Regions from separate parts of the Rhizobium sp. 62_C5_N11_2 genome, predicted to be linked through region 4. Evidence: predicted binding sites of a transcription regulator. Region 4 holds the regulator's gene; each other region holds the start of a gene.
What was found. Region 4 encodes PhoB, which activates phosphate uptake and scavenging genes when phosphate is short. Its sites were predicted from a motif close to TGTCATNNANCTGTCAT; they were not measured.
Positions count from the first base shown of each region.

Region 1: AB8B31_RS30135 (acid phosphatase) is a predicted target of PhoB. The motif match lies at 3,558-3,574, and genes of this name have one in related genera.
Region 2: AB8B31_RS17615 (esterase-like activity of phytase family protein) is a predicted target of PhoB. The motif match lies at 2,308-2,324, and genes of this name have one in related genera.
Region 3: AB8B31_RS21570 (NAD-glutamate dehydrogenase) is a predicted target of PhoB. The motif match lies at 5,531-5,547, and genes of this name have one in related genera.

Region 1 is NZ_JBPWPW010000003.1:220,733-228,238, forward strand. It holds gene AB8B31_RS30120 (ArsR/SmtB family transcription factor) at 1-524, opposite strand, end outside; gene AB8B31_RS30125 (ABC transporter substrate-binding protein) at 893-1,822, opposite strand; gene AB8B31_RS30130 (cytochrome-c peroxidase) at 2,216-3,505, opposite strand; gene AB8B31_RS30135 (acid phosphatase) at 3,704-5,248, shown strand; gene AB8B31_RS30140 (IclR family transcriptional regulator domain-containing protein) at 5,303-6,061, opposite strand; gene AB8B31_RS30145 (3-oxoacid CoA-transferase subunit A) at 6,218-6,925, shown strand; gene AB8B31_RS30150 (3-oxoacid CoA-transferase subunit B) at 6,922-7,506, shown strand, end outside.
Region 2 is NZ_JBPWPW010000001.1:3,533,894-3,541,399, forward strand. It holds gene AB8B31_RS17595 (SRPBCC domain-containing protein) at 1-138, opposite strand, end outside; gene AB8B31_RS17600 (ArsR/SmtB family transcription factor) at 209-541, shown strand; gene AB8B31_RS17605 (helix-turn-helix transcriptional regulator) at 618-1,154, shown strand; gene AB8B31_RS17610 (NAD-dependent epimerase/dehydratase family protein) at 1,252-2,235, shown strand; gene AB8B31_RS17615 (esterase-like activity of phytase family protein) at 2,485-3,972, shown strand; RNA gene ssrS (6S RNA) at 4,054-4,212, opposite strand; gene AB8B31_RS17625 (cell division protein ZapA) at 4,282-4,659, opposite strand; gene AB8B31_RS17630 (DUF4164 domain-containing protein) at 4,675-4,950, opposite strand; gene tkt (transketolase) at 5,284-7,257, shown strand; gene gap (type I glyceraldehyde-3-phosphate dehydrogenase) at 7,340-7,506, shown strand, end outside.
Region 3 is NZ_JBPWPW010000001.1:4,397,452-4,404,957, reverse strand. It holds gene AB8B31_RS21575 (MFS transporter) at 1-521, opposite strand, end outside; gene AB8B31_RS21570 (NAD-glutamate dehydrogenase) at 549-5,324, opposite strand; gene pdxY (pyridoxal kinase PdxY) at 5,601-6,476, shown strand; gene AB8B31_RS21560 (carbonic anhydrase) at 6,548-7,189, shown strand; gene AB8B31_RS21555 (GGDEF domain-containing protein) at 7,286-7,506, shown strand, end outside.
Region 4 is NZ_JBPWPW010000001.1:183,400-190,905, reverse strand. It holds gene AB8B31_RS01010 (O-succinylhomoserine sulfhydrylase) at 1-78, shown strand, start outside; gene apaG (Co2+/Mg2+ efflux protein ApaG) at 321-713, shown strand; gene AB8B31_RS01000 (Hsp33 family molecular chaperone) at 742-1,734, opposite strand; gene argF (ornithine carbamoyltransferase) at 1,823-2,737, opposite strand; gene AB8B31_RS00990 (aspartate aminotransferase family protein) at 2,780-3,979, opposite strand; gene AB8B31_RS00985 (GcrA family cell cycle regulator) at 4,399-4,932, shown strand; gene phoB (phosphate regulon transcriptional regulator PhoB) at 5,197-5,880, opposite strand; gene phoU (phosphate signaling complex protein PhoU) at 6,027-6,740, opposite strand; gene pstB (phosphate ABC transporter ATP-binding protein PstB) at 6,785-7,506, opposite strand, start outside.

The DNA.
Region 1 (7,506 bases), on a different contig from region 4:
ATATCCTTGTTCAACACCTTGGCGTTGTTGGGGAATTTATATTCCACATATCCCCTGCCGAACCAGACGAGCCCGGCCTGCATGCGCTGCGGATCGAGGAAATAGTCGGGCACATCGAGCGGGCCGATGACGCTCTCGGTGGAGCAAAGACCGCACGGCGCATGGACGTCACAACTGGTGTAGAGCCCCACCGGCATCTCGACTTCGATAATATTGTTGGCCCTTTGGGCCGCACTTTCCTCGAAGCTGATCAGAATTTCGCTGTAGATCGCCGAGCAGATCTTCTGATTTCCCTTCCGGGCCTTCGTCAGCTGGGAATCCACCAGCCGGGCGTCTTCCAAAATCTGGATTCCGGTGGCGACGGTCGATTGAGGAAGAGAAAGGGCACGCGCGATATCGTTGATATTCATCGGCCCTTTGGCGCAAAGCAGCTTGAGCATCTCCAGCCGCGCCGGCGCCGAAAGCGCGCGTATCGCATCATTATTCTCGCCGGCGGCAATGGTCAAAAACGAGCGTTCCATCATTCCCCCACTATTTCCGATGAAATGATGTATATCTGAAAATATGATACATCAAGTGGGAATGCGTCGACGGTTTGTAAGATAGCGGTGCGGTTTCAAGCCGCTATCCCCACCCACTGTGGCATCCAGCCGCCGACCTTAGTGTTCGCGAAGCCGCTGCTCGCGTGAAACTTGAAAAGACAGCTTTTTTATCAAGCGCTCAAAGCAGAGAAGTTATCTGAAATTCAGAAGGTAACTGAAGCGAGCAGAAGCGAAATGGAGTGAGCTTCGGCAAGCACGGGGAGCGCAGCGTCGAAGAAGAGCCGTTTCTGCCGTTTGTCTTGGTGGTCGGAACGAGAGGAAGGCGTCACAAAGGGACATTGCGTAAGGCTCTATCCGATCACCTGGTCAGCCAAAACAATCAGGTCACTTGGAAGCGAGACCTCTATTTGCCGGGCAGCATTGAGATTGATGACTAGTTCGAGACGGCGAACGTATTGGACAGGAATGTCACCAGGTTCGGTCCCCCTCAGGATTTCATCGACCTGATTGGCCATTTGACTCGCCGCAGCGGCGAGACTTGTGCCGTATGATATCAGCGGGCCGTATCTTGCGTGATCGCGGCCAAAGATGGCCGGAAGCCGGGCGGCGGTCGCCAGCCTAACGATCTCTGCCCCGTATGTCGTGGTTCGCGGCACTTCCAAGCATAAGAGAGCCTCTGCGCCAGCGGCCGCGAACTCGGCGAAAGCCGGCGCGAGATCATTCTCGCCCTTTAGGAGAAAGATGTGCGCATCCAAGCATTCGGCCTGAGCTGCTGTCTTCGAAAGGTTCGGCAAGATGTCTGGGACACCGGCATCGCCAAGAACCGCCAAACGGCAGAGCCCGGGTATTACCCTCTTCAGGATACGGATCTGCTCACGTATCTGGCCTGGATCGAAATTGGTGCATCCGGTCGTTCTGCCGCCGGGCCTTTCCGGTTTGTCGACCATACTTGCGGAAACAGGGTCCAGCACGATAGCAAAGACAATCGGAATATCCGGCGCCGCGCTGCGCGCGGCCCAATACGTCACGGCGCCGACGACGGCGATCACGTCGGCTCCGCATTGAACGAGGTCGGACGCGAGCGCCGGGAGCTCATCCAAGCGGCCTTCGGCGAAGCGCGCTTCGAACCGGGCGGTTTCTCCATCCCTGTATCCGAGCTCATGCATCTGTTCGCAGAAGGCGGCGAAGCTCGGATACGTTTTGTCGCCTGCCAGGAGAACGCCGACAATGGGACACCCGGTAGACGCCCTTTTAGCATGCCATCCGAAGCGACTTTCCATGTGAATGCCACTCCACATCTTCGTTCCGCACCGCAGATTCTCATACCAGTAATGGAATCTGGTCTCTAGCCTACAGCTTCAAAAGCCGCAATGGGATCAACTACGCCTTAGCAGCCTCAAACCGGAACGACAGAAACCGCTCGAGAGCGGAAGTCGCTCCATCCGTCTTCTGCATTTGACAAATTAACCGCTTAACCGCATCCGCTGCCAAGCAAGCATGGGTTTCGCATACATTCCCAAAAGTAGGACGGATTCGCTACTTTCGTGTCGTGACGCCGTCACGATCGATTGGCAGGGCACAGCCGCTCATATCCCCATTGAGTATCGGGGTCATGAGATGCGTTTCCCCGCCTCGACCTGAATACCACCACAAGCGTGGTCCACCGGCCTGGGTCAATGCCCGGTCGCCTCGGGCTGCAGATCGGCATCGGTCAGGGTTTTGAGGAAGGCGACGATGTCGTCGATTTCGGGATCGGTGAGGGCAGGCGCGTCGCCCGGCTTTCGGCCGAAGGGCGGATCCTGATTGAGGTTATCCCAATAGGCCTGCGGCAGGTCGTCATATTTCCGAACCGTGCCGTCGGCATTGCGGGGATACCAGCGGCCGGGATCGCTGTCGCGCGTCGCATAGAAGGAGACGACGTCGCGCAGCGAGTGGAAATAGCCGTTGTGGAAGAAGCTCTTCTTCAACGCGACATTGCGCAGCGTCGGGGTGCGGAACAGACCGCAATATTCGCCGCGTCCGGCAAAGTCGGTGCGTTGGGGACCGCAAAGGCCGAGATCATGATAGTTGGGATTGTTGTTGGCAGGGATCGCCATGTTGCGGGGTGCGGCGAGCCCGAGGAAGCCGAAATCGGAAAATTGCGGCGGCTCGCCGTCATCGGCGGGCTCGCTCAGATGACAGCTCGAACAATTGCCCTTGGCCGGATCCTCGAACAGCTGTCGTCCGTGCAGCTCCTGCGCCGTCAGCGTCGCCTTGCCGGCGAGAAAAGCGTCGTAGCGGCTGGAATAGGGATAGAAATCCGGGGCGCTCTGTTCGAAGGTGGCGAGCGCCTCGGCGGCGGCATCGAAGGCATCCTGAGGATTGTCGAACACCGTCTCGCCGAATGCCGCCTTGATGTCGTCGGCATAGGCGGCCTTGCGCAGCTTCGCCACTACCTCGGCCGCATCCTTGTTGCCCATCTCGAAGGGCGACAGCAGCGGGATCTTCGCCTGATCGGCGCCGTGATCGACCCGGCCGTCCCAGGTCAGGCCGCCCGTCGGGCCGTTGTCGACGCTTTCATCGCCCTCGTCCTCGGAATCGTAATAATGCTCGGTGAAGGATGGCACCGATTGCAGGTAACGCAGCGTCGGAACGGCGCGCAGCCCCGGCTGATCCCGATGTTCGCCACCCATTTCGACCGGCATGGCCGATGCCGGGCCGAAGGCGTGATTGGGATCATGGCAGGACGCGCAGGCCTGGAGCCCCGAGGCCGACAGCGAGGGATCTGAGAATATCTTGCGGCCAAGTGCGGTGAGCGTTTCGGCTCGGGCGAAGGCGTCAGTGCGCGACATTGGTCCGGGATGAACGCCGACAGCAGTCGCCGCGCTGCTTTGCCGCAGGGGAAGAATGGCAAGACCAAGCGTCAAGGCACCCATGCCGACGGCCAAGCCGGAGCGCACAAGCCAGATGATCTTCGTCGTCATGATAAGGATTCCAATAAGTTAGCACTGGTTTCCGCCATGATCGAACCTCGCTGCAACAAATTGATGACGGCGATCCCACTGCGGCATCACGGCAACCCCTGATGTCACAAAGTTGATAGACGGCCGGAATAGCGTCGAGGTGCCCCCGAGCGTTCTTCGCTCCCTCTAGCCAACGCCCCCTAGCCATGAGGTACCCCCGTGAAAAGACTGAAACTCCTCCATTCGATCTGTCTCGCCGGATCGGCCATCGTGCCGTTTGCGGTGGCGACGGCAGCCCATGCGGCGCCGGCCGGTTACGACAAGATCGACAATGTCGTCGTCATCTATGCCGAGAACCGCAGCTTCGATAATCTCTATGGCAGCTTTCCCGGCGCCGACGGGCTCTCGAACGCGACCGCCGATCGCACACGCCAGCTCGATCGCGATGGCCAGCCGCTGTCCGAACTGCCGCCGGCCTGGGGTGGCCTCACCGCCAAGGGTGTGACGCCTGCCGTCACCGAGGCGCAGTCGGCCCATCTCGCCAACGCCTCCTTCGCGATCGACGATCCGAAGGGCTTCGCCCAAGCGCCTTCGGTCATCACCCGTGATCTCTGGCATCGCTTCTACCAGGAGCAGATGCAGATCGACGGCGGCAAGAACGACAAGTTCGTCGCCTGGGCCGATTCCGGCAGCCTGGTCATGGGCCATTACGACGGCTCCATCCTGCCGATGTGGCAGGTCGCCAAGAAATACGTCATGGCCGACAACTTCTTCCAGGGCGCCTTCGGCGGTTCGTTCCTCAACCATTTCGCGTTGATCTGCGCCTGCGCGCCCTATTATCCCAACGCCGACAAGAGCCCGGCCAAACCCACGATCGCCAAGGTGGATGCGGACGGTACGTCGCTGACGGTGGCGGAGAATGCCCCGAAGTCGGCACTGGAGGGCGCACCGAAATTCGTCTCCGACGGCACGCTGACGCCTGACTTCTACGCCGTCAACACCATGCAGCCGCCCTACCAGCCGAGCGCCAATCCGCCGGCCAAGGATGGTGACGCGGCCTATGCCGATCCGGCGGCGGCAACGACGCTGCCGCCGCAGCATGAAATCACCATTGGCGACCTGCTGTCGCTGAAGGGTGTCAGCTGGGCCTGGTACGGCGGCGCCTGGCAGGCAGCCCTGGACGGCAAGAACGCTACCCCGGTGCCGAACTTCCAGTTCCATCACCAGCCGTTCAACTATTTCGCCAATTTCGCGCCCGGCACCCAGGCGCGTGCGGATCATCTGAGGGATGGCGGTCTTGGCGGCGAGGCCTTCCTCAAAGATATCGACGGCGGCAAGCTGCCGGCGGTTTCCTTCTACAAGCCGCAGGGCAATCTCAACGAACATGGCGGTTATGCCGATGTTTCGAGCGGCGACCAGCATCTTGCCGATATCGTTTCCCACCTCGAGAAGAGCCCGCAATGGGGCCATATGCTCGTCATCGTCACCTATGACGAGAATGGCGGCTTTTGGGATCACGTCGCGCCGCCGAAGGCCGACCGCTGGGGTCCGGGCAACCGCATTCCGGCCTTCATCATCTCGCCCTTCGCCAAGGGCGGCATGGTCGATCATACCCAGTACGACACGACGTCGATCATCCGCTTCATCACCGCCCGCTACGATCTGCCGGTGCTGCCCGGCATCGTCGCTCGCGACAAGGCGCTGCGCTACAACGACCGGCCGCCGATGGGCGACCTGACTGCTGCGCTGGACCTGACGCATTGACCGATCGGAGCGGCCCCGGCGCTGGCCGGGGTCGCTCTCCCTTCAGGCTTACCGTCACCGCCGCAGCAGCGGCCGCAACGCGGCCTGCGTTTCTTTCAGCAGCGGCAGATAGCGCTCCTTCATCTCCGCCGCCGGCACGAGAGCGGCCGGCGCGCCGATATTGATCGCCGCGACCGTTTCGCCGCGGTCGTTGTCGATGGGCACGGCAATGGAGCAGAGACCGATCTCCAGCTCCTGATCGATGATGGCGTAACCCTCGGTGCGGACACGGCGGAATTCGGCGATCAGTTCATCCGGATCGGTCCTGGTATTCGCAGTGTTTTGCTTCAGCTCGCTACGGGCCAGGATGGCGCGCGCCTCGCTCTCGGTAAGGGCTGCGAGCAGAACGCGCCCCATCGAGGCGCAGTAGGCGGGCAGGCGGCTGCCGGGGGTGAGATTGATCGACATGACGCGGCGCTGCGAAGCGCGGGCGATATAGACGATGTCGGTGCCGTCGAGCACCGACGCCGAGGCGCTCTGGCCGGCCTTTTCCGAGAGATGATCGAGATGCGGCTGCAGCAGCGCCGGCAGCGGCGTCGCTGAGAGATAGGCATGGCCAAGGCGCAGGATCTTCGGCGTCAGCGTGAAGAATTTGCCGTCATAATCGGCATAACCGAGTTCGGCAAGCGTCAGCAGCGAGCGGCGCACGGTGGCGCGGTCAAGCTCCGTCAGCTTGGCGGCCTCGGCAATGGAAAGCCGCTGCCGTGTTTCACCGAACGCTTCGATGACCTTCAGGCCGCGGGCGAAGCCGCTGACGAAATCCGTTTCGCGCATGGGTCCAGTCTCCAATGGATTCATTCACTTTGTGCGATATATGAACAAATGTCAAATATCGCACAAATACATTGCCGCTTGGCCCGCCGCGCTTTATGTCTACGCCAGAGGACGGGATGGAGAGCTCCCGCTCGCATAGCCAAGGAGAGATCCCGCATGGACAAGACAGTCGGGAGCACGGCGGAAGCCGTCTCTGAGATCGGAGATGGCGCGACCGTCATGATCGGTGGTTTTGGTGGCTCGGGCGCGCCGATCGAGCTCATTCATGCCTTGATCGACAAGGGCGCCAAAAACCTCACCGTGATCAACAACAATGCCGGCAACGGGCGCATCGGTATCGCCGCGATGATCGATGCCGGCATGGTGCGGAAGATGATCTGCTCTTTCCCGCGTTCGTCGGATCCGCGCGCCTTCACCGACAAATATTTGGCCGGCGAAATCGAGCTCGAGCTGGTGCCCCAGGGAACGCTTGCCGAGCGCATCCGCGCCGGCGGGGCCGGCATCCCGGCCTTTTATACGCCGACGGCCTACGGCACCGAACTGGCCGACGGCAAAGTCATCGCCGAATTCGATGGCCGCCATTACGTGCAGGAGCGCTGGCTGAAGGCCGACTTCGCGATCGTCAAGGCTGCGATCGCCGACATCCAGGGCAACCTCACCTACAACAAGGCCGCCCGCAACTTCAATCCGCTGATGTGCATGGCGGCGGCGAAGACCATCGTCCAGGTCTCATCCATCGTGCCAGCTGGCGGAATCGATCCCGAGCAGGTGGTGACACCAGGCATATTCGTCGATCGCGTCGTCACTGTTCCCAATCCCCAGCAGGAAGAAGAGCTCATTCGAGCCGGAGTGGCCTACGTATGACCAACGACACTTGCGAAGACATCAAGCTTTCCAACGCGCAGATCGCCTGGCGCGCCGCGCAGGACATCGCCGACGGCGCCTATGTCAACCTCGGCATCGGCTTTCCCGAAATGGTCGCCCGATATCAGCCGCCCGGCCGTCAGGCGATCTTCCACACGGAAAACGGCATCCTGAATTTCGGAGAGCCGCCGGCCGCGGGCGACGAGGACTGGGACCTGATCAATGCCGGCAAGAAGGCGGTGACGCTGAAGCCGGGTGCTGCCTTCTTCCATCACGCCGATAGCTTCGCCATGGTGCGTGGCGGCCACCTCGACGTCGCGATCCTCGGCGCCTATCAGGTGGCGCAGAGCGGTGACCTCGCCAATTGGCGGGTGGGCAGCAAAGGCGTGCCGGCAGTCGGCGGCGCCATGGACCTCGTGCATGGTGCCAAGCAGGTCTGCGTCATCACCGAACACGTCACCAAAACAGGCGAACCGAAGCTGGTGGAGAAATGCACCTTCCCGCTGACCGGCGTCGCCTGCATTACCCGCATCTATACCAGCCATGCCGTCATCGACATTGTGAAGGGACGCTTCGTTCTG
Region 2 (7,506 bases), 3.4 Mb from region 4:
CGTGCCCTTCACGAGCGGCGCGCTCGCCCCGCCAATCGTGGTGAAATAGCTGCTGAGCTTCTTCGGATTGACGACGGCATCGAACACCTCTGCGACGGGGCGGCCGATGCGGCCGGAAACGCGGATTCCGAGAGACATGACACTTCTCCTCTTCTCCATTGTGGCTGTTTCCGTTGTGCTTGGCTTCATTATGTTATAAAAACATAACATGTCAAGCGAATCAACCGACGATCCTGTCTTCAAGGCGCTGGCGCATCATCGCCGCCGCGAAATCCTCGATCTGCTCAAGGATGCCCCCCGAACCACAGGGACCCTCTGCGAGATGTTTCCGCAGACGGACCGCTGCACGGTGATGCAGCATCTGAAGGTGCTGGAGGAGGCCGACCTGGTCATCGCCAGGAAGGAGGGCCGCGAGCGCTGGAACCACCTGAACAGCCTGCCGATCAAGCATATCTATGACCGCTGGATCAGCGCCTATGCCGGCCATGCGCTCTCTATCCTCGACCGGCTGAAAGGCGACCTGGAAGGTCAGCCTGAATAATGACCCGGCGTCAAACCGCCTTGCCGCCCGGTCCGCCGAAGCCTTATGCTGGCAAAAACGGCACGGGATCAGACGGATGACGATATCGGGAGCCGGCATACGCCGCATGCGGCTGCTGCGCAGCATGAAGCAAGGACATCTCGCCGAGCTCCTCGGCGTCAACCAGGCGACGATCTCACGCTGGGAGCGCGATCAGCTCGCCCTATCACCCGAACAGGCCGTCAAGCTGGAACGGATTTTCGCCTCGCCGCGACATGCAGCAGTCGATGCGGCGCTGAAGCGGTTGGTCGAGGATTCCGTCCGGCCAGTGCATCTGATCTGCGACCGCACCCACCGGCTGCTCTCCGCCTCCCGCCCGCGGCAGGCGGAGTGGCGGGCGCCGCTCGGCGCCTTTCTCGGCCGCTCTCTGTTCCCCTACGCTTCCGCCGAAATCGCCGCCGCCGAGCAGTCGCTGGAGGAGCACGGTTGGCATGCGGGCAGGCTCTCGTCGCTGACCCTCGATACCGGCGCCAACGGCAATGCTCTGCTGCCGATCGCCGCCGGCCGCGTGACCTGGGAAAGGATCATGCTTTCCGATGGCAGCGCCGGCCGTCTCGTCACGACCATCGGCTGAGCCTGCAGCTTTCCTGCATTCCCATGCATAATTTATGCGTTGTCTGGAAACCTTAGTCTTTATAGCGTCCGCCGCCGAACGGTCAGGAGACGATGTGATGACGATACTGGTGACGGGAAGTGCCGGCCATCTCGGCGAGGCGCTGATGCGAACCCTGAGGGCGGAAAGCCGCTGGGTGCGCGGCATCGATATCAAGCCCTCGGCTTTCACCGACATGGTCGGCTCGATCAGTGATCGCGCCTTCGTCCGGCAGGCGATGTCAGGCATCAGCCACGTCATCCATGCCGCGACGCTGCACAAGCCGCATGTAGCGACCCACGGCAATTACGATTTCCTCGACACCAATATCGCCGGCGCTCTGCACCTGCTCGAAGAGGCGACCGCCGCAGGCGTCGCGAGCTTCGTCTTCACCAGCACCACCAGCACCTTCGGCGCGGCATTGACGCCGGTTGCCGGCGAACCGGCGGCATGGGTGACCGAGGACGTGCTTCCCGTCGCAAAAAACATCTACGGCGTAACGAAACTCGCCGCCGAAGGCCTGTGCGAACTCTTTGCCCGCAAATCCGGCCTGCCGGTGGTCATTCTCAGGACGGCGCGTTTCTTTCCCGAAAACGACGACGATCCCGCCATTCGAAACAGATATTCGGCGGAGAATGCCCAGGCCAACGAGCTTCTTCACCGCCGCGTCGACATCAGCGATGTGGTCGGCGCCCATCTGCTGGCGCTGGAAAAGGCACCGGCAATCGGCTTTGGCCGCTACATCGTCTCCGCCACGACGCCGTTTTCGGCGAGCGATCTTGCCGCGATCAGGCATAACGCGCCTCATGTCGTCGAACGGCTGTTCCCGGGTGCAGGCGCCCTCTACGCGTCACGCGGCTGGAAAATGTTTCCGGCGCTCGACCGTGTCTATGTCAACGAACGCGCAAGACGGGACCTCGGCTGGCAGCCGCGATATGATTTCCGTTTCGTGCTCGATTGCCTGCGCGACCACAGGGAATGGCGAAGCCCCTTGGCACTGGATATCGGCTCCAAAGGCTACCACGACGAAATCTTTGCCGAAGGGCCCTATCCGGTCGGATAGAGCAGCGAGCTGGAATGCGGATAGCCGAAAGCTGAGATCCTCTTCAGCACGACGCTTTCACTGAGAAGTAAGTGTCATCCAGATATCATGATCCCGTCATAGACCGTCTGCCGGGGATATGGGGCGACGAAATCCAGGGCATGTTGTGCCATCGGGAAATCGAATCCAGGCCGGGGTGTCATTTGAAGCGGTGTCCAGCCTGCGGGCGGAAACCGTTTCGAGAGCGCTTTTGACCGAGAGGGTATTTCCATGAAGAATGTCAGACCATACGCATCGCGGCTGTTCGCCGCGGTTCTCGCCGCATCCGCCGCCATTCCGGCCGTCGCAAGTGCCGAGAATTCCGCCACCGTCGGTGGCCTCACCTTCGTCAACAAGGGCCTGGTCGGCATCGGGCGTATCCCGGCCAACCAGCGTGACAAATTCGGCGAGACTTTCGGTTCCGGCTCGGGCATGGCAGTCGATCCTGCCGCCTGGAGTCGCGACGGCGCCAGCTACAAAGGCACGCTCTACCTGCTGCCCGACCGCGGTTACAACGCCGTTGGCACCGTCGACTATCGGCCCCGCCTGAACACCATCTCGATCGGCCTGACACCGACCGCTCCGGGTGCGGCACCCGAGGCCGGCAAGGAACAGTCTGGCGTCGACGCAAAGCTCGTCGATTCCACGCTCTTCATCGACGACAAGGGTGGCGACATGACGGGTCTCGACCCGGAATCCGGCGTCCGCCCCGCTGCCGGCGATTTTCCGCCGCTGCCGCAGGCGACGAACGGCAAGATCGCGCTCGACAATGAAGCCATCATCCGCATGGCCGACGGTACCATGTTCGTCAGCGATGAATATGGCCCTTATATCTATCACTTCTCGGCCGACGGCCACCTGCTGTCTGCCACCCAGCCGCCGAAAGCTCTTTTGCCGATGCGCAAGGGCGCGCTGAGCTTCGCCTCCAACAATCCCGGCCCCGGCGCATCTACGCCGGACCCGAAGGATCCAGAGACCGGCCGCCAGAACAACCAGGGTCTCGAAGGCATGGCGATGACGCCGGACGGTAAGTTCATCATATCAGTGCTGCAGTCGGCTGCCCGCCAGGACGGCGGCGATTCCGGCTCGACCCGCCAAAATACCCGCGCCATGATCTATGACGCCGCCGATCCCGATCATCTGAAACTGGTGCACGAATATGTCGTACCGCTGCCGGTCTTCAAGGACGCCAAGGACAAGACGACGATCGCCGCGGAGAGCGAAATCGTCGCTCTTTCCGACAAGACCTTTCTGATGCTCGCCCGCGACAGCGGCAACGGCCAGGGCCTGAAGGGTGACACCTCGCTCTACCGCAAGGTCGGTATTGTCGACGTTTCCGCTGCGACCGACATCGCCGGCAGCGATTTCGACGCCGGCAAGCCGATCGCGCCGAAGGGCGTCGTCGATCCCTCGCTGACGCCGGCGACGCTGACACCCTTCATCGACCTCAACGACAAGGCCGAGCTTGCCCGCTTCGGCCTGCACAACGGCGCGCCGAACGACAAGAACAATCTGTCGGAAAAATGGGAAGCCATGGGGCTTGCGAGCGTTCTCGACCCGAACCTGCCGGACGACTACTTCCTGTTCGTCGCCAATGACAACGACTTCTTGACGCAGGATGGTTTCCAGGTGGGTGCAGCCTACAAGGCGGACGGCGGTGCCGACGTCGACACCATGTTCCAGGTCTTTCAGGTCACCCTTCCAGGTCTGAAGAAGTAGTCGCGCACTGACAAGGGCGGACGCGGAAGCCGCGCGTTCGCCCGCCATATCCGGGATCCCGGCCGACGATAAAAGGGAAGGGTGCGATCCACGACCACCGATGGATGTTTACGATCCTGGGTGCCTACAAACGTAGGTGGGCGCCGTGTGTCCAGGCCCACGGGCCTGGCCAGGGACAGCTCCCTTTGGATCGAGTATGGCCCCAGGGATTGTGGTTCCTGTCGAGAGGCGCAGACCGCATGGCGATATATAAGGTTGTTTGCGCTGACGCGCCAGTGGCGACGGAAGGCCGCCCCTATTTAATTGAGATCAATTGAGTTCCGGGGCGGACCGGCCATTCAGCTTGTCGGTGATGCCGCGGATGCGGCTCGAGACCTCGCTCAGCGCTGCCGCAAGATTTTCTTCGGTCCGGGCGGTCGCAGCAAGCACCGTATCGCGATTGCCGCGTAGCGACTCGAGCTCGGATTCCAATCCGGCCACGCGGCGCGTCAGCTCGGCAATCTCGTCCACGATCATGATGCCGGCCATGACGGTGATCCTGAGATCACCGATTTCGCCGAACTGGTCCTTGAGATGGCCGACATAGCGGTCGAAACGGGTGGCGAGATCGGTCAGGTGATCCTCCTGCCCTTCCTCGCAGGCCATGCGATAGGCCTTGCCGTCGATCGTTACCGTCACCTGCGCCATGCCAAACTCTTTCTATCAGCGATCCAGAACTGCGCGGATCGTTTCCATCGCCGTCACCAGCCGCCGCGATACTTCGCGATTGACCTCTTCCAGCCGGTTGGCGCGGAATTCGGCCTGATCGAGCTCCTGCGCCAGCCGGGAGCGGTCGGCGTGCACGCGCCGCACCTCGCCCTCGATCTCGCCCTGCTCGCGCTGCCGCTCGACGCGCATGTCGACGGCGTTTTCGAGGCTCGAAATCGCCTGTCTCAATTCGTTGAGCGCTGCTTCCATGGTTTTGCCTGTGGGCATCATGTCTTTCCGATTCCCGCGCAGGATCCGCGAATCGGCACGCCGCGCCGATCCTGCGATTTCAAAAGGATATGCAGCTCGCCGACGGCCCGTCAATAAATCCTGTCACTTGTCCGCCAGCCTATCCTGTGGATGAGCGTTTTCCACATGCTCGTCGCATCAAATTCGTCATTTGTACAATCGCGCGATCAAATGTCAAAAATCGCCGCTGCCCGCCCGGATTTGGCCCGCCATTTATTGACTTGCCCGTCCCAACTGCTATGTCTCTGCCGCTTTCACTCGATGGTCTTGGAGGCTCGAGGCCATCCCCCGACACCCGGAACTTGCGGAAAAGCCATGACCTCTCCCGAACAACACGACCGGATGGCGAATGCGATCCGTTTTCTCGCCATGGACGCCGTTGAAAAGGCGAACTCCGGCCACCCGGGCATGCCGATGGGCATGGCTGACGTGGCAACGGTCCTGTTCACCAAATATCTGAAGTTCGATCCGAAGAAGCCGCACTGGCCGAACCGCGATCGCTTCGTGCTGTCGGCCGGCCATGGCTCGATGCTGCTCTACTCGGTGCTGTATCTGACCGGCTATCCTGACATGACGATCGAAGATCTGAAGCAGTTCCGCCAGCTCGGCTCGAAGACCGCCGGCCATCCGGAATATGGTCACGCGACCGGCATCGAAACGACCACCGGTCCGCTCGGCCAGGGTATTGCCAATTCCGTCGGCATGGCGATTGCCGAACGCAAGCTGCGCGAGGAATTCGGCTCCGATCTCCAGGATCACTATACCTATGCGATCTGCGGCGACGGCTGCCTGATGGAGGGCATCAGCCATGAAGCCATCGCGCTCGCCGGCCACCTGAAGCTCAACAAGCTCGTTCTGTTCTGGGACAACAACTCGATCACCATCGACGGCGCCGTGTCGCTGTCGGATTCCACCGATCAGATCGCCCGCTTCAAGGCCGTTCACTGGAACACGATCGAGATCGACGGTCACGATCAGGCTGCCATCGCCGACGCGATCGAAGCTGCCCACAAGTCCGACCGCCCGACCTTCATCGCCTGCAAGACGATCATCGGCTTTGGCGCCCCGAACAAGCAGGGCACCCACAAGGTCCACGGCAACCCGCTCGGCGCCGAGGAAATCGCTGCCACCCGCAAGGCGCTGAACTGGGAAGCCGAAGCCTTCGTCATCCCGTCTGATGTCCTTGACAGCTGGCGTGCAGCCGGCGCCCGCTCCGTCAAGCTCGTCAAGTCCTGGGAAGACGGCCTCGCCAAAGCTCCGGCCAGGGCCGAGTTCACCCGCCGCATGGCAGGCGAGCTGCCGGAAGGCTTCGACGCCGCGATCAGCGCATACAAGAAGAAGCTCGCCGAGACCAAGCCGACGGTTGCGACCCGCAAGGCTTCGGAGGACGCGCTCGAGGTCATCAACGGCTTCCTGCCGGAAACGCTCGGCGGCTCCGCCGACCTGACGCCGTCGAACAACACCAAGACCAGCCAGATGCATTCGATCACCCCGACGGATTTCGCCGGTCGTTACATGCATTGGGGCATCCGCGAGCATGGCATGGCGTCTGCCATGAACGGCATTGCGCTGCATGGCGGCCTCATCCCCTACAGCGGCGGCTTCCTGATCTTCTCGGATTATTGCCGCCCGCCGATCCGCCTTGCGTCGCTGATGGGCATCCGCGTCATTCACGTCCTGACGCATGACTCGATCGGCGTCGGCGAAGACGGCCCGACGCACCAGCCCGTCGAACAGCTCGCCGGTCTGCGCGCCATCCCGAATCTGATGGTCTTCCGCCCGGCCGACGCCACGGAAACGGCGGAATGCTGGCAGATCGCCATCAAGACGCACAACCGTCCTTCGGGCCTTGCTCTGACGCGCCAGAACCTGCTCGCAGCTCGCACCGAATACAGCGAAAAGAACCTTTGCGAACAGGGCGCCTATGTGCTCGCCGGCAATGCCGACGCCAAGGTGACGATCTTCGCCTCCGGCTCCGAAGTCGAAATCGCCGTTGCGGCTCGTACGGCACTCGAAGCCAAGGGCGTCACCGTCCGCGTCGTATCGGTCCCCTGCACGGAACTGTTCTTCGAGCAGCCGGAAGCCTATCGCAAGCAAATCCTCGGCAACTCGCCGGTCAAGATCGCCGTCGAAGCCGCCGTTCGCGAAGGCTGGGATGCGTTCATCGGACCGGAGGGCACCTTCATCGGCATGAAGAGCTTCGGCGCTTCCGGCCCGGTCAAGGAAGTCTACAAGCATTTCGGCATCACTGCCGACGCCGTCGTTGCGGCCGCGGAAGCAAAGCTTTAATGAGGGCGCCTTGAGGCGCTCTCCATCTCCTCAATTCCAGGCCCTCACCTATCGGGCCCTACTCTATCGGGAGTGAATGAACATGACAGTCAAGGTTGCCATCAACGGTTTCGGCCGCATCGGCCGCAACGTCCTTCGCGCCATCGTCGAATCCGGCCGCACCGACATCGAAGTCGTCGCCATCAACGATCTCGGCCCGGTTGAAACCAACGCCCACCTGCTGCGCTACGACTCGATCCACGGCCGCTT
Region 3 (7,506 bases), 4.2 Mb from region 4:
GTCACGACGGCAATGAGCACGATTATGCCGCCGAGGTAACCGAGCCCCCAGGCGGTGTTGGAGAGCTTGCCGACCTCGTGCTTGCCGACCAGGCGCGGCATCATCGAATCGTTGAAGACGATCGAGAACTCAGCCGAGATCGAGGCGAGGATCATGAAAATGACGGGATAGACAACAGGCGAACCGGGGGCTGCGAACCACAGGCAGAAGAGGCTGGCGATCTTGATGATCGCGAAGAAGCCGATCCAGGGTTTGCGTGCGCCGGACTGGTCGGCGATCGAGCCGAGGACGGGTGAGAGCAGGGCGATGATCACCGAGGAGATCGTCGCCATATTGCTCCACGTCGTCTGCGCGGAAACCGGGTCATCGGTCAGGCGGGACACGAAATAGGGTCCGAAGATAAAGGTTGTGACCACGGTGAAGAAGGGTTGTGCTGCCCAATCGAAGAACATCCACCCCCAGATGCCCTTCTCCGTGGCCTTCGGCGGTTGCGTTCCTGTCCAGTCAATGCGATTCAACATCCGCTCCTTCTTTTGACGCGGACTGTCTCACCTCGCCCGGTCGCGCGCAAGATCGGTCAGGATACCTGCAGCAACGGTAATACGCGCAAGATTGGGATCGCCGCCGTCGCTGAGGGTTGAAAGCTCCTCGAGGATGCGGTTGATGCGGATGCGATCCTGCGCGTGCCAGGCTTGAACCGGAAGCTTTTCCTTGCCGTGATCGGAAAGGGCCGAGATGACGATGTCGCGCCTTGCGCTGGCGATCTGGTCGATGCTGCGGGCAAGCGCCAAATTCTCGTAATGGTCCGAGGTGAGGATCCGCCCGCCAGCCGCCAGCAATCTGCCGATACGGAAGGTCTGCGACACCGCGAAGTAGTTTTCGGCGGCGCGCACCAGGGGCTCGCCGGTGCGTTCGGCAATCTGCATGATCTCAGGCACCAGCGCGAAGCTCTGCAGGTTGGCGATCTCGGCCGCGAGTTTCTCGGGCACGCCCGCCTGGCTATATTCCGCTTGGCGCGGGGCGGCATCGCCGGCCGACTGTTCGGCGAAGGCTGGCTTCAGTTTCTTCAGAGCGGCCTGCAGCCGGCTAATCACTTCTGCCATATCCGCCTTGGTCATGCCGGTCTTCAAGAGCAGCCGCGTCAGAACGGTAAAGCTATGGCTGATCTCCTCGTAGATCCGGTTCTGCATATCGCCGGAAACCTTGCCGTCGAGAGCGTCGGTTTCGGCCCAGAGCCGGGTCAGGTCGAAACCGTCGCGGGCAACGATTGCGGCGCGCACCACTTCCGGTGCCGAAGCTGCCGTCGCGTCCATCATGGCGACGGTGAAGCTTGGTCCGCCACGGTTGATCGCTTCGTTGGCAAGCACGGTCGCGACGATTTCGCGCTTCAGGCGGTGAGTGGTGATATCTCCGGCATTCGACTTCTGCATCTTCACAGGGAAATAATTCAAAAGCGTCGCGATGAAATAGGGATCGTCCGGCAGATCGCTTGCGGCCAGCGCGTCGAAGAGCACGATCTTGGCATAAGATACCAGCACACCGATTTCCGGCCGCGTCAGCGGCTTGCCGGCCGTATAGCGTTCGGCCAGGGTCTGGTCGTCCGGCAGCGTCTCGACCTTGCGGTTCAGCTGGCCGGCGCCCTCGAGCACAGTCATGAAGCGGCCGAGCTGCAGACCGTTTGCCGTGCCCTTGCGTTCGGTCAGTGAGATCGCCAGGGACTGCAGGTAGTTGTTGCGCAGCACCAGGGTCGCCACTTCGCCGGTCATCGAAGAAAGAAGCTGGTCGCGTTTTGCGCGCGTCAGGCGCCCGTCATGCATGGCGGCTGCCAACGCGATCTTGATGTTGACCTCGACGTCCGAGGTGTTGACGCCGGCCGAGTTGTCGATGGCGTCGGAGTTGCAGCGCCCGCCCTTCAGACCGTAGGCGATGCGGCCCTTCTGGGTAACGCCGAGGTTTGCGCCTTCGCCGATCACCTTGGCACGCACTTCCACCGCGGTGATGCGGATCGGGTCGTTGGCGCGGTCGCCGACTTCGGTGTCGGTTTCGGACGGCGCTTTCACATAGGTGCCGATGCCGCCGAACCAGAGCAGGTCGACCGGGCTCTTCAGGATCGCCATCATGATCTCGAAGGGCGTGGCTACGGCCTTGTCGATGCCGATCGCGGCAACCGCTTCCGGCGTCAGCGTGACCGATTTCGCGGCGCGGGAAATGATCATCGCACCCTTCGACAGCACGCTCTTGTCGAAATCCTGCCAGCTTGAACGCGGCAGGTCGAAGAGCCGCTGGCGTTCGGCCAGCGTCTTTTCCATATCGGGGTCGGGATCGATGATGATGTCGCGGTGATCGAAGGCTGATATGAGCCGGATTTTGGGAGAGAGCAGCATGCCGTTGCCGAAGACGTCGCCCGACATGTCGCCGACGCCGGCGACGGTGAAGGGCGTCGTCTGGATATCGGTGTCCATTTCTCGGAAATGGCGTTTCACGGTTTCCCAGGCGCCGCGGGCAGTGATGCCCATCTTCTTATGGTCGTAACCGGCCGAGCCGCCGGAGGCAAAGGCGTCGTCCAGCCAGAAGCCGGCTTCCTGCGCCAAGGCATTGGCGGTGTCGGAGAAGGTCGCAGTGCCCTTGTCGGCGGCGACGACGAAATAGGGGTCATCACCATCGAGCCTGACCGTATCCTTCGGCGGCACGATATCGGCGCCCGATATATTATCGGTGATCGAAAGCAGCGTGCGGATGTAGGTCTTGTAAGCTTCACGGCCGGCATTGAAGATCTCGTCGCGGCTGCCGCCGACAGGAAGCTTCTTCGGATAAAAACCACCCTTGGCGCCGACCGGCACGATCACCGCGTTCTTGACCTGCTGGGCCTTGACGAGGCCGAGCACTTCGGTGCGGTAATCCTCGGCGCGATCCGACCAGCGAAGGCCGCCGCGCGCCACCTTGCCGAAGCGCAGGTGAACGCCTTCGACCTCGACGCCATAGACGAACATCTCGCGGAAGGGTTTCGGCTGCGGCAATCCGTCCACCAGATGCGGATCGAGCTTGAAGGCCAGCATCGGCTTCGGCGAGCCGTCCGGGTTCTTCTGGAAATAATTGGTGCGCAGCGTCGCATCGACGATATTGACGTAGCGGCGCAGGATGCGATCGTCGTCAAGGCTCGGCACGTTTGCAAGCTCGGTCTCGATCGCCTGATGCAATTCGGCAAGCTTCTTCACGCGAGCCTTCTCCGAAAGCCTGGTGTCGAGCGTGTCATGGAAGAGACGGAAGATAGCAGCGGCGACACCGGGATATTTGTCGAGAGTCGTCGCGATATAATCCTGCGAATAGGCGATGCCGGCCTGCCGGAGATAACGCGCATAGGCGCGCAGAACATTCGTCTCGCGCGCCGAGAGCCCGGCCGAAAGGATCAGCCGGTTGAAGCTGTCATTGTCGATCGTGCCGGCGAAGGCGGCGACGAAGGCTTCCTCGAGGGCGGCGCCGTAACGCTGCAAGTCGATTTCGCCGCCGTTGCGGGCCTCGAGCTCCATGTCGTGCAACACGACGAGTTTGGTTTCTCCATCAGCGGCAGGCACCCCGATGTCGAAGGTGCGTTCGCTGACGACATTGAAGCCGAGATTCTCGAGGAGCGGCACTCGGCGCGACAGCGCCAGCTGGCCGCCGGCGTGAAAGATCTTCAAGGAAAGGGTGCGTCCCTGTTCCTCCTGGCGATGGTAGAACTGGATGCGAAGCGGCTCGCCGGCGGCGCAGGCGCCGATATCGGCGAGGTCGGCCACGGTTTCCTCCGGGGTGAAGGAATCCTGGAAGGCTTGGTCGACGGATATCTTCGGCGCCTTGGCCCCGGCCAACGCCTCGAAACGGTCGTCCCAGCGGGCCGTGATTTCGCGGATCGCCTGCTCGAGCTTTGCCTGCGGAATGCGCGGCGTCTTGCCGCCCGAGCGGCCGATGATGAAATGCACGCGCGCCACGCCCCCTTCCGGGAAAGCCGGGTAATAGGCAGAGACACGGCCGTCATAAACAGTCTTCAGATAGGTGCCGATCCGTTCGCGTACGATCGAGTCATATTCCTCGCGCGGCACGTAGATGATCACCGAGACGAAGCGGTCGAAATGGTCGATTCGCGGCAGGACGCGCACGCGCGGCCGATCGGCCAAGTCATTGATCTGTTCAGCAAAACTTGCAAGTAGCGTCGTGTCGATCTGGAAAAGGTCGTCGCGCGGATAGGACTCAAGCGTGTTGTCGAGCATGCGGCCGGAATGGCTCATCGGGTCGAAGCCGAAATGTTCCTTCACCTTCTCGATCTTGGAACGTAGCAGCGGGATTTCGGAGGCGAGCGAGGTATAGGCCGTCGAGGTGAAGAGGCCGACGATGCGCAGTTCGCCGGTGACGTTGCCCTCAGCGTCGAAGCGCTTGACGCCGACGTAGTCCATATAGGCCCGGCGATGGACGATCGATTTCACATTCGCCTTGGTGACGATCAGGAAGTCGGGGCCGTCGAGGAAGGCAAGGATCTCAGGCGTTGTCGTTACGGCGTCCTTGCCGGTGCGCAGCACCAATACATCGGGATTGGAAAGGATGCCGAGGCCAGCACCCTTGTCGCGCTCGACCTTGGCATTGCTCCCCTTGCCGGAATAGACATATTCCCGCATGCCGAGGAACGTGAAATTTTCATCGCGCAGCCAGGTCAGGAAAGCGACGGCTTCGTCGCGATCGGCCTTCTTCCGGCTGGCGCCATTGGCCGCAAGCTCTGCGATCACTCCGTCAATCTTGGAAAGCATCGGCTTCCAGTCGGAAACCGACAGGCGGACCTGTTCGAGCACTTTTTCGATGCGTTTGACGAGATCGGCGGCCTGGGCGGAATTGAGGGGCGCAATATGAAGCTGGATATGGCTGACGCGGTTGGCCGGATCGCTTGGGTGATCGGCGGAATAAAGCGCCGGCGCCTTGCCCTTCTCCATGATCAGGATGGGATGCACGGCCATGAACAGGTCGCGATAGGTGCTCGTCACTTCGCCCATGACCGATTCAAAAAGAAAAGGCATGTTCTGGTCGGTGACCGAAAGCACCGAGACCGCGATGCCGTCAGGCGTCACATCGGCAATGGTGTCGATGCCGACACGAGGCACCTTACCGTTCCAGGCGGCGAGCTCCTTTGCCGAATGCACGGCGGAGAGTGCCAGCATCTCCGGCGTGTAGAGTTCGAGATCGTCATTGCTTGCCCGGCCGAAGAGAATTTCCGGATCGAGATGCGCGTCACCCGTCGCCTTGGCGATCTTGCGCGCGCTTTCGATCTGCTTTTCCCGTTTCGGATTGTTTCTGGCAGCCATGGATCGCCTCCCTCAATGTCTGATTTTTCGCAAGCTAGCAGAAGATTCTTCGAAAAAATCTCTAAAAGAGCGGACCGAAGGATTGTTTTGATGCTTTTTTGGCGCTGGAAATGAGAAATTGTAAGAGATTTTCCGCTTTCGTCGCCAAACGAAAGGGAAAGTCCCGTCTCCCGGTTTTTCGTCCCGGCGAACATTTCCACGCTCGCATGAAGAATGGTTGACAGCGTGGCGTCAAAAAGATCATCAAACGCGGTCATCATTCGGATCTTGGGTATCATGTCGGAAAATGCAGCGGGCGCAGTCATCGTCATTTCCAGCCATGTGGTGCGTGGCTCGGTCGGAAACCGGGCAGCCGTCTTTGCATTGGAGACGCTCGGTCATCCGGTCTGGGCCATGCCGACCATCGTGCTGCCCTGGCATCCCGGCCACGGCCGCTCGACGCGGCTGACTTTTGCGGAAACGGATTTCGACGCGGCGATCGACGATCTGATCCGCGCGCCCTGGATCGGCGAAGTCAAGGCGGTGCTTTCGGGCTATTTCGGCAATGCCGCCCAGGCGCGCTCCGTCGCTCGGCTGATCGGTGCGCTCCGGCAAAACAATCCCGAGCTGCTCTATGTCTGCGATCCCGTCATGGGCGATCTCGGCGGCCTTTACGTGCCGGAAGCAACTGCAGAGGCTATTCGCGATCATCTCATTCCGCTTGCCTCGCTCGCGACGCCGAACCGGTACGAGCTTGCATGGCTTTCGGGGGCGGCCCTCGAAGACAACAGTACGATCATGGAGGCGGCGCTCGCGCTCGGACCATCGCGCATGCTCGTCACTTCAGCCGTGCCGATGATGGCGGGCGGTACCGGCAATCTTTATCTTTCCGGTCGCCACGCGCTTCTTGCCGAGCACCGTGTCGTCGAAAACCCGCCGAATGGTCTCGGCGACCTGCTCGCCGCCGTCTTCCTGTCGCGCCTGCTTTCCGGGCTCGAGGACGAAAAGGCGCTGCAGCTTGCCACCGCCAGCGTCTTCGAGGTGCTTGCGCGGGCCGTCAAGCGCGGCAGCAACGAGTTGATGCTGGCAAGCGATGCTTCCAGCCTTTCAACGCCGATGGCCATGGTGCAGATGCGCCGGCTCGTGCACCCGGCGCAGCGGCGGAAAAAGTGACGCATCTGCCAATATGTTCATTTTGCGGTGCAGCAGTTGATCTTGTCGTCCGCGCGCGCTAATCCAGAAGCATGCAGCGTTTTCCAAACCCTCTTCTGGACGGCTATCGCAACTTCATGAACGGGCGCTATTCCGACGCCCGCGACAGGTATCGGCAGCTTGCCGAAAACGGTCAAAGTCCCCATACGCTTGTCATTGCCTGTTCGGATTCTCGCGCGGCACCGGAGCTGATCTTCGATGCCGGCCCGGGCGAGCTCTTCGTCATCCGCAACGTCGCCAACATGGTGCCGCCCTACGAGCCGGATGGCCATTTTCATTCGACGTCGGCCGCACTCGAATTTGCCGTGCAGGTGCTGAAGGTCTCGGATATCGTCGTGATGGGTCACGGCCGCTGCGGTGGCATCCGCGCTGCGCTCGATCCGAATGCCGAGCCATTGTCGCCCGGTGACTTCATCGGCCGCTGGATGTCGCTGGTCAAACCTGCCGCCGAGCAGATCCAGAGCAACGACGTGATGACGGCCGCCGAGCGGCAGACGGCGCTGGAGCGTGTCTCCATCCGCAATTCAATCAACAATCTCAGAAGCTTCCCCGATATCAAGGCTCTCGAGGAGGCGGGAAACCTTCATCTCCACGGCGCCTGGTTCGACATTTCTACCGGTGAACTGTGGGTCATGGACGCCGAGACACGCGACTTCATTCGTCCCGAAATCTAGGGACATGCCAGTTTATCACTTTTTTAAGGATTGTTGTTAAGCTCGCCGTCAATTGGTCGGGTACGACCGAGGTTTTGATCACCGTGGCGATTGGCGATGAAGTTCGAAACCATCAAAAAGGTTATCCTGGCCGCTATCATGCTGCCCTTCGTCTTCATGCTCATCGAAGGCGTCGTCGTCATACGTTCTTCGGTCACACAATACAGGAACCTTGAAAAGGACCGGCAGTTCGCCGATGTGCTTGCCCGTGGCGGGTCCATCGCCGCCACCGAGATCCTGAGTGAAATCGGCGCCACCCGCCGCTACCTCGCACGTCC
Region 4 (7,506 bases):
CGCCTTTCGGCCGGCATCGAGGATACCGACGACCTGATCGAGGATTTCGCGCGGGCGCTTGCCAAGGTTTCGGCCTGACCTAGGGATAAAGGCGGCCGGACCTCATTTGGGGTTCGGCCGTGCCGGATCTCACAAGGTGAGGCCGGGGGAACAAGTTTGCCCGCCGCGGCGTTCCGAACCGGAATTAACACTGACAATTAGGCTTAACGATCGAAAACCCTTCGAACCATAGCCGTTTCAGCGATGATAATTGTTCCGTTTCTTGACGGACAGGGCCTCTTATAAGATACGGGTAACATATCTTGACTAAGGTGCAAGGCATGTATCGCGCCCTCACAAGAGACATCGAAGTTGTAGTCGAACCGTTCTATCTGGAGGAGCAATCCGATCCGGACGACGATCGTTATGTCTGGGGTTACCGGATTGTTATCAGCAACAATTCCGGCATCGCCGTTCGGCTGGTCAACCGTTACTGGAACATCACCGACCAGAACGGACAGGTGGACGAGGTCACCGGTCCCGGCGTCGTCGGCGAGCAGCCGCGCCTCAGCCCCGGCGACACCTACGAATATTCCTCCGGCTGCCCGCTCGACACGCCCTCAGGGCTGATGTTCGGCCATTACCAGATGGAAACGGACGAAGGCGAGATGTTCGATGTCGACATCCCCGCCTTCTCGCTGGATTCCCCCGGGCTGCTGCGGGTGCTTAACTGAGGCGATAGCGCACCGCCTCTTTTCAGAACTATTCGGCCGGCTGAAGCTCGGCCGGCTCGAAGCGGTAGGTGGTCGAGCAGAATTCGCAGGTGACGGCGATTTCGCCGTTTTCCTGGCTGGCTTCGATCTCTTCGGCCGAAAAGCCCTTCAGCACACCCTTGATCTTGTCGCGCGAGCAGCTGCAGCGATCAAAGACGGCGCGCGGTTCATAGACGCGCACGCCGCGCTCGTGGAACAGGCGAAACAGCAGCCGTTCGGTACCGACAAGCGGGTCGGTGAGTTCATCGGCGTCGATGGTCTCGACTAGCGAACGGGCTTCGACCCAGGCATCGTCCTCGCCATGCGGGCGGTTGCCGGTGTCGCCGTCGCCGCCGTGGAGATCCGGCTGGCGCATGCGCTCCGGCGCTTCCGGCAGGAACTGGGCGACGAGGCCGCCTGCCCGCCAGCGATGGCGCGGCTTGCCGGCATCGTCACGATCGAAGAGTTCGGCGGCGGCAAGGCGGACGCGCGTCGGGATCTGCTCCGACTGGCGGAAATAGACGCCGGCAATTTCTTCCAGCGTAGTGCCGTCGAGCGCGACGATGCCCTGGTAAGGCTGGCTGAACTTTCCCTGGTCGATGGTGAAGGCGAGCACGCCCTTGCCGAGCAATTGCTCCGGCTCGGTTTCACCAGACTCGATCGCCTTGTTGAGCAGCGCCTGATCGAAACGGGCATAGGCGCGGACATTTTCCGGCGTCGAGAAATCGGCGACGAGGAGATCGACCGGGCCATCGCCCTTGGTCTGCACCGTGAACTTGCCGTCGAACTTCAGCGAGGTGCCGAGCAACACCGTCAGCACGACGACTTCGGCAAGCAGCCGGGCAACGGGTGCGGGATAATGATGGCGCTCGAGGATCGCATCGAGCATCGGGCCGAGCTGGACGGCGCGGCCGCGCACATCCAGCCCCTCCACCTGGAAGGGGACGACATGGTCATCGCCGGCGAAATCAAACTGGCCGAGGGCGGCTGCAGCTTCTGCCATGGCTTTCACTCCTAGTTTAGAGCGATGGGCCAGCGTGCCCTTCGCTCACGCGGTCGCGAGTCTGTGACTCGCGACATCCGATTATGGTTCAGATCGCGCCCAGGCACCAAGCAAGAATCGACTTCTGCGCATGAAGACGGTTTTCCGCCTCATCGAAGACCACGGATTGCGGACCGTCGATCACTTCGTCCGTCACTTCCTCACCGCGATGGGCGGGCAGGCAATGCATGAACAATGCATCATTGCCGGCTTTCGCCATCAAGGCCGCGTTGACCTGATAAGGCTGGAAGACATTGTGACCCCGGGCCCGATGTTCCTGATTCATGGAGACCCAGGTATCGGTCACCACGCAATCGACGCCGGCGACCGCACGGTCGGCATCATGGCAGAGCATGATTTCGGCGCCCTCATTGCGGGCCCAGTTCAGATAGTGATCCTTGGGCTCGGAGCCAAGGGGTACGGCCATGTTCATGCGGTAGCCGAAACGCGCGGCACCCTCGACCAGCGAATGCAGCACATTGTTGCCGTCGCCGGTCCAGGCGATGGTCTTGCCCTTGATCGGGCCGCGGTGCTCTTCGAAGGTCATGATGTCGGCCATGATCTGGCAAGGATGGGTGTCATCCGTCAGCGCATTGATCACAGGCACGGTCGCATGCTCGGCAAGCTCGACCAGCCGCGAATGTTCGGTGGTGCGGATCATGATCGCATCGACATAGCGCGACAGCACCTTGGCGGTGTCGCCGATCGTCTCGGCGCGGCCGAGCTGCATCTCGGTGCCGGACAGGAACAGCGTTTCGCCGCCGAGCTGGCGCATGCCGACGTCGAAGGAGACGCGGGTGCGCGTCGACGGCTTCTCGAAGATCATCGCCAGCATCTTGCCGGCGAGCGGCTTGTCGCCCTTGCCGGCCTTGAAGGCCTGCTTGCGGGCGAGCGCATCGTTCATGATGGTTCTGAGATCGGCTGATGTGACCGCCGAAAGATCGAGGAAATGTTTAGGGCTCATATCGTCTTCTTACCTGTGCTGCGCCCGAAGGCGGCAATCTCTTCAAGCCGTCTTCTTGACCTTGGAGGCGCGAATGCTTTCGGCGGCGCGCTCGATGCGGGCAAGGCCCTCGCGGGCTTCCTCGGCGGTAACCACGAGGGGCGGAAGAAGGCGGATGACGTTGTCGCCGGCGGGTACGCCGAGCAGATGGGCGGCGCGGATCGCCTGCAGCAGTTCGGCGGAGGGAACGGCAGCCTTGATGCCGAGCAACAGCCCCTCGCCTCTGATATCTTCGATCACATCGGGATAACGATCCTTCAGTGAGGCGAGGCCCTGGCGGAAGACCAGTGCGACGTCGCGCACATGCTGGAGGAAGCCATCGGCAAGGATGATGTCGAGCACGGCACTGCCGACGGCCATGGCGAGCGGATTGCCGCCATAGGTCGAGCCATGCGTGCCGGCCTTCATGCCGGAGGCGGCCTCTGAAGTGGCAAGGCAGGCGCCGAGCGGAAAACCGCCGCCGATGCCCTTGGCGACAGCCATGATGTCGGGGGTGACGCCCGCCCATTCATGGGCGAAGAGCTTGCCGGTGCGGCCGACGCCGGTCTGGACCTCGTCGAGGATCAACAGCAGGCCGTTGTCGTCGCAGAGCTGGCGGAGCGCCTTCATGAATTCGGTGGTGGCAGGACGGACGCCGCCCTCGCCCTGCACTGGCTCGATGAGAATCCCAGCCGTGGCATCGGTAATCGCGGCGCGGACCGCTTCGATGTCGCCGAAAGCCACCTGATCGAAACCCGGCGCCTTGGGGCCGAAGCCTTCGAGATATTTCTCCTGGCCGCCGGCGGCGATCGTCGCCAGCGTCCGTCCGTGGAAGGCGCCTTCGAAGGTGATGATATGGAAGCGCTCGGGATGGCCCTTGGAAAACTGGTAGCGGCGCGCCGTCTTGATCGCGCATTCGAGCGCCTCGGCGCCCGAATTGGTGAAGAACACCTTGTCGGCGAAGGTGGCGTCCGTCAGCCGTTTCGCCAGACGTTCCTGGCCGGGGATCTCATAGATGTTCGACAGGTGCCAGACCTTGTCGGCCTGCTCCTTCAGTGCGCCCACAACATGCGGATTGCTGTGGCCGACTGAGGTGACGGCAACGCCTGCGCCGAAATCAAGATATCGCTCGCCGCTTTCGGTGATCAGCCACACGCCCTCGCCTCGCTCGAACCGCAGCGGGGCACGAGAATAGGTGTCATAAAGCGGCGCGGCTTCAGCCATGGCGCGATCTCCATCAAGTTGCCGGGCAATGACTCCGGCTAAGGAAACCAGGCCCGAAAAATCAAAAATGCCGCCTTGCGGCGGCGAGTGGCACTATTTCCTTTTCGCGCTGCAATGTCAACAAAACTGCGCCCTTAGCGTATGCAGCAAGGGTGTACAGCGGCATTTTCAGTCTTCAACAGGCATTATTGCAGAAATGCCACGCAGAGGCAGCAAGTTGGGGAAAACTACGAATTCGATTCATCCGGATTCATGCGACTCTTGTCACGGAGTCAGCCTCACACTAGGTTAAAGATCAATTACTAGACTGCATGCGGCGGAACTAGTCACCAAAATTGATCAAGCGTTTCTTGTTTCGGAGCTCCCGGGACAACGGTGAGGGATTCTGCCATCACCAACGCAAACGGTGGAGACAGGGCATGAACTGGACAGACGAGCGGGTCGAGAAACTCAAGAAACTTTGGGCCGAAGGACTGAGCGCCAGCCAGATCGCTGCGCAGCTTGGCGGAGTCAGCAGAAACGCGGTCATCGGCAAAGTGCACCGGCTAAGCCTTCCGGGCCGTGCCAAGGCCGGCGGCACCAACACCGCCGCACGAACGCCGAAGCGCAATACGTCGGCGCCGCGCGCGCCGAACTACGCCTCACGGGTCGCCACGCGCACCGTTACCCGCCAGCAGGGCGCGACCATGCTGAAGGAAGAGATCGAGATCGAAACGATCGAGGAAATGGAATACGTGCCGAGAGGCAACGTGGTCGTGCCGATTTCCCGACGCCTCGGCTTGACGGAACTGACCGAACGCACCTGCAAGTGGCCGGTCGGCGATCCGCTGAAGGACGACTTCCATTTCTGCGGCTGCGAATCCCCCGACAATTCGCCCTATTGCGGCTACCACCAGAAGCTTGCCTACCAGCCGGTCAACGAACGCCGCCGGGCGGCCGCGCGGGCCAGCTGAGCGGTCTGACCATCGTTAGAATGCAGAAAAACGGGCCGAGTGGCCCGTTTTTTAATGCAATTTTGGTTTGTGCCTATGGCTGCCCCTCATCCGGCTGCCGCCACCTTCTCCCCGCGCGCGGGGAGAAGGGGATATGCCGTGACCTCTCCGTTCCCCGCCAACCTTTCGCGGGGCACGTCCCCTCGCCCCGTTTACGGGGAGAGGGTTAGGGTGAGGGGCAGACGTCAGCACGAGCGACTTTGTCAGCAACCAGAACGGAAGCCCTCAGGCTTCCATCGAATAGCCGGCGCCGCGGACGGTGCGGATGACGTCCTGCATGTTGGAAAAATTCAGCGCCTTGCGCAGGCGGCCGACATGGACGTCGACGGTGCGCTCGTCGACATAAATATCGTGGCCCCAGACGCCGTCGAGAAGCTGCGAGCGGGAGAAGACCCGACCCGGTGACGACATCAGGAATTCCAACAGGCGGAATTCGGTGGGGCCGAGGCGGACTTCGCGGGTCTTGCGATGGACGCGATGGGTCTCGCGGTCGAGCTCGATGTCACCGCATTTCAGTACCGTCGACAACACCTCGGGGCGGGCGCGGCGCAGCATCGCCTTGACGCGGGCAACGAGCTCGGGGGTCGAGAAGGGCTTGACGACATAATCGTCGGCGCCCGTCGACAATCCGCGAACACGCTCGCTCTCCTCGCCGCGCGCCGTCAGCATGATGATCGGCAGGCGCTCGGTTTCCGGCCGCATGCGCAGGCGCCGGCAGAGCTCGATGCCGGAGACGCCGGGCAGCATCCAATCAAGGATGAGAAGATCGGGCGTGCGCTCCTGAAGCCGCATTTCGGCTTCGTCGCCACGAAGGATGGTATCGACCTCGAAGCCTTCCGCTTCGAGATTGTAGCGAAGAAGCACGCTGAGGGCTTCCTCGTCTTCAACAACTGCTACTCTCGGGATCATGCGTGTCGGTCTCCTCGCGCATGATCCTTAAATCGGGGGTGATTTAAGCAATGCATCCTGCGCAAATTCAGAAATTGGCTGCGACCTCTTTGCGCGCCCGGACGGGCGCGCACGCAATTGACTGGTCCGGGCGACTGGCCCGGCGGTTATTCGGTGACCGCGCCCACGGTGTTGGCGCTGTCGTCCTTCGGACGGTCGCCTTCCGGCTGCGCGCCTGTCGTCATGTAATAGATCGTCTCGGCGATGTTGGTGGCGTGGTCGCCGATGCGCTCGATGTTCTTGGCGCAGAAGAGAAGATGCGTGCAGCTGGTGATGTTGCGCGGATCTTCCATCATGTAGGTCAGGAGCTCGCGGAACAGCGAGGTGTACATCGCGTCGATCTCATTGTCGCGTTCGCGGATCGCATTCGCCTTGTCGGCGGAACGATTGGTATAGACATCGAGCACTTCCTTGAGCTGGACGAGCGCCAGCTCGGACAGATGCTCGAGGCCGCGGGCGAGCTTGCGGGGAACACCGGTGCTTTGCACGGCGATGACGCGCTTGGCGGTGTTCTTGCCGAGGTCGCCGACACGTTCGAGATCGGCGGCGATGCGGATCGAACCCATGATTTCGCGCAGGTCCGAAGCCATCGGCTGACGGCGGGCGATGGTGACGATCGCCTTGTCGCCGATTTCGCGTTCGGCGTGATCGAGGATCACGTCGTCGGAGATGACCTTCTGCGCCAGCGCGGTATCGCCATTGACGAGGGCGCGCACGGCTTCGCTGACCATCTGCTCGGCCAGGCCGCCCATTTCGGAAATCCGCCTGGACAGGAACTTCAAATCATCATCATAGGCAGAAAAAATATGTGTCGATGCCATGGGGCTTTATCCTCGAATAACGGGAAGGCTTGGTGTCGCCAAAATCAGCCGAAGCGACCCATGATGTAGTCCTGGGTGCGCGGATCGTCGGGATTGGTGAACATCTTGTCGGTGTCGTTCTCCTCGACGAGATTGCCGAGGTGGAACATGGCGGTGCGCTGCGAGACGCGCGCGGCCTGCTGCATGGAGTGGGTGACGATGACGATCGTGTAGTTCTCGCGCAGCTCGTGGATCAGCTCCTCGACCTTGGCGGTGGCGATCGGGTCGAGCGCCGAGCAGGGCTCGTCCATCAGGATGACTTCAGGGCTGACGGCAACGGCACGGGCAATGCAGAGGCGCTGCTGCTGACCGCCCGACAGGCCGGTGCCGGATTCGTGCACGCGGTCCTTGACTTCGTTCCAGAGACCGGCGCGCTGCAGGCTGGTCTCGACGATCTGGTCGAGATCGGCCTTCGACTTGGCAAGGCCATGGATGCGCGGGCCGTAGGAGACGTTTTCATAGATCGTCTTCGGGAACGGGTTCGGCTTCTGAAAGACCATGCCGACGCGGGCGCGAAGTTCGACGACGTCGATATCGGGATCATAGATATCGTCGGTGTCGAGGGTGATCTTGCCGGTGACGCGGCAGCCGTCGATCGTGTCGTTCATGCGGTTGAGGCTGCGCAGGAAGGTCGACTTGCCGCAGCCGGACGGGCCGATCAGGGCGGTTACGGTGTTTTCGCGGATGTTCAGGTTCACATCGAAAAGCGCGCGCTTTTCGCCGTAGT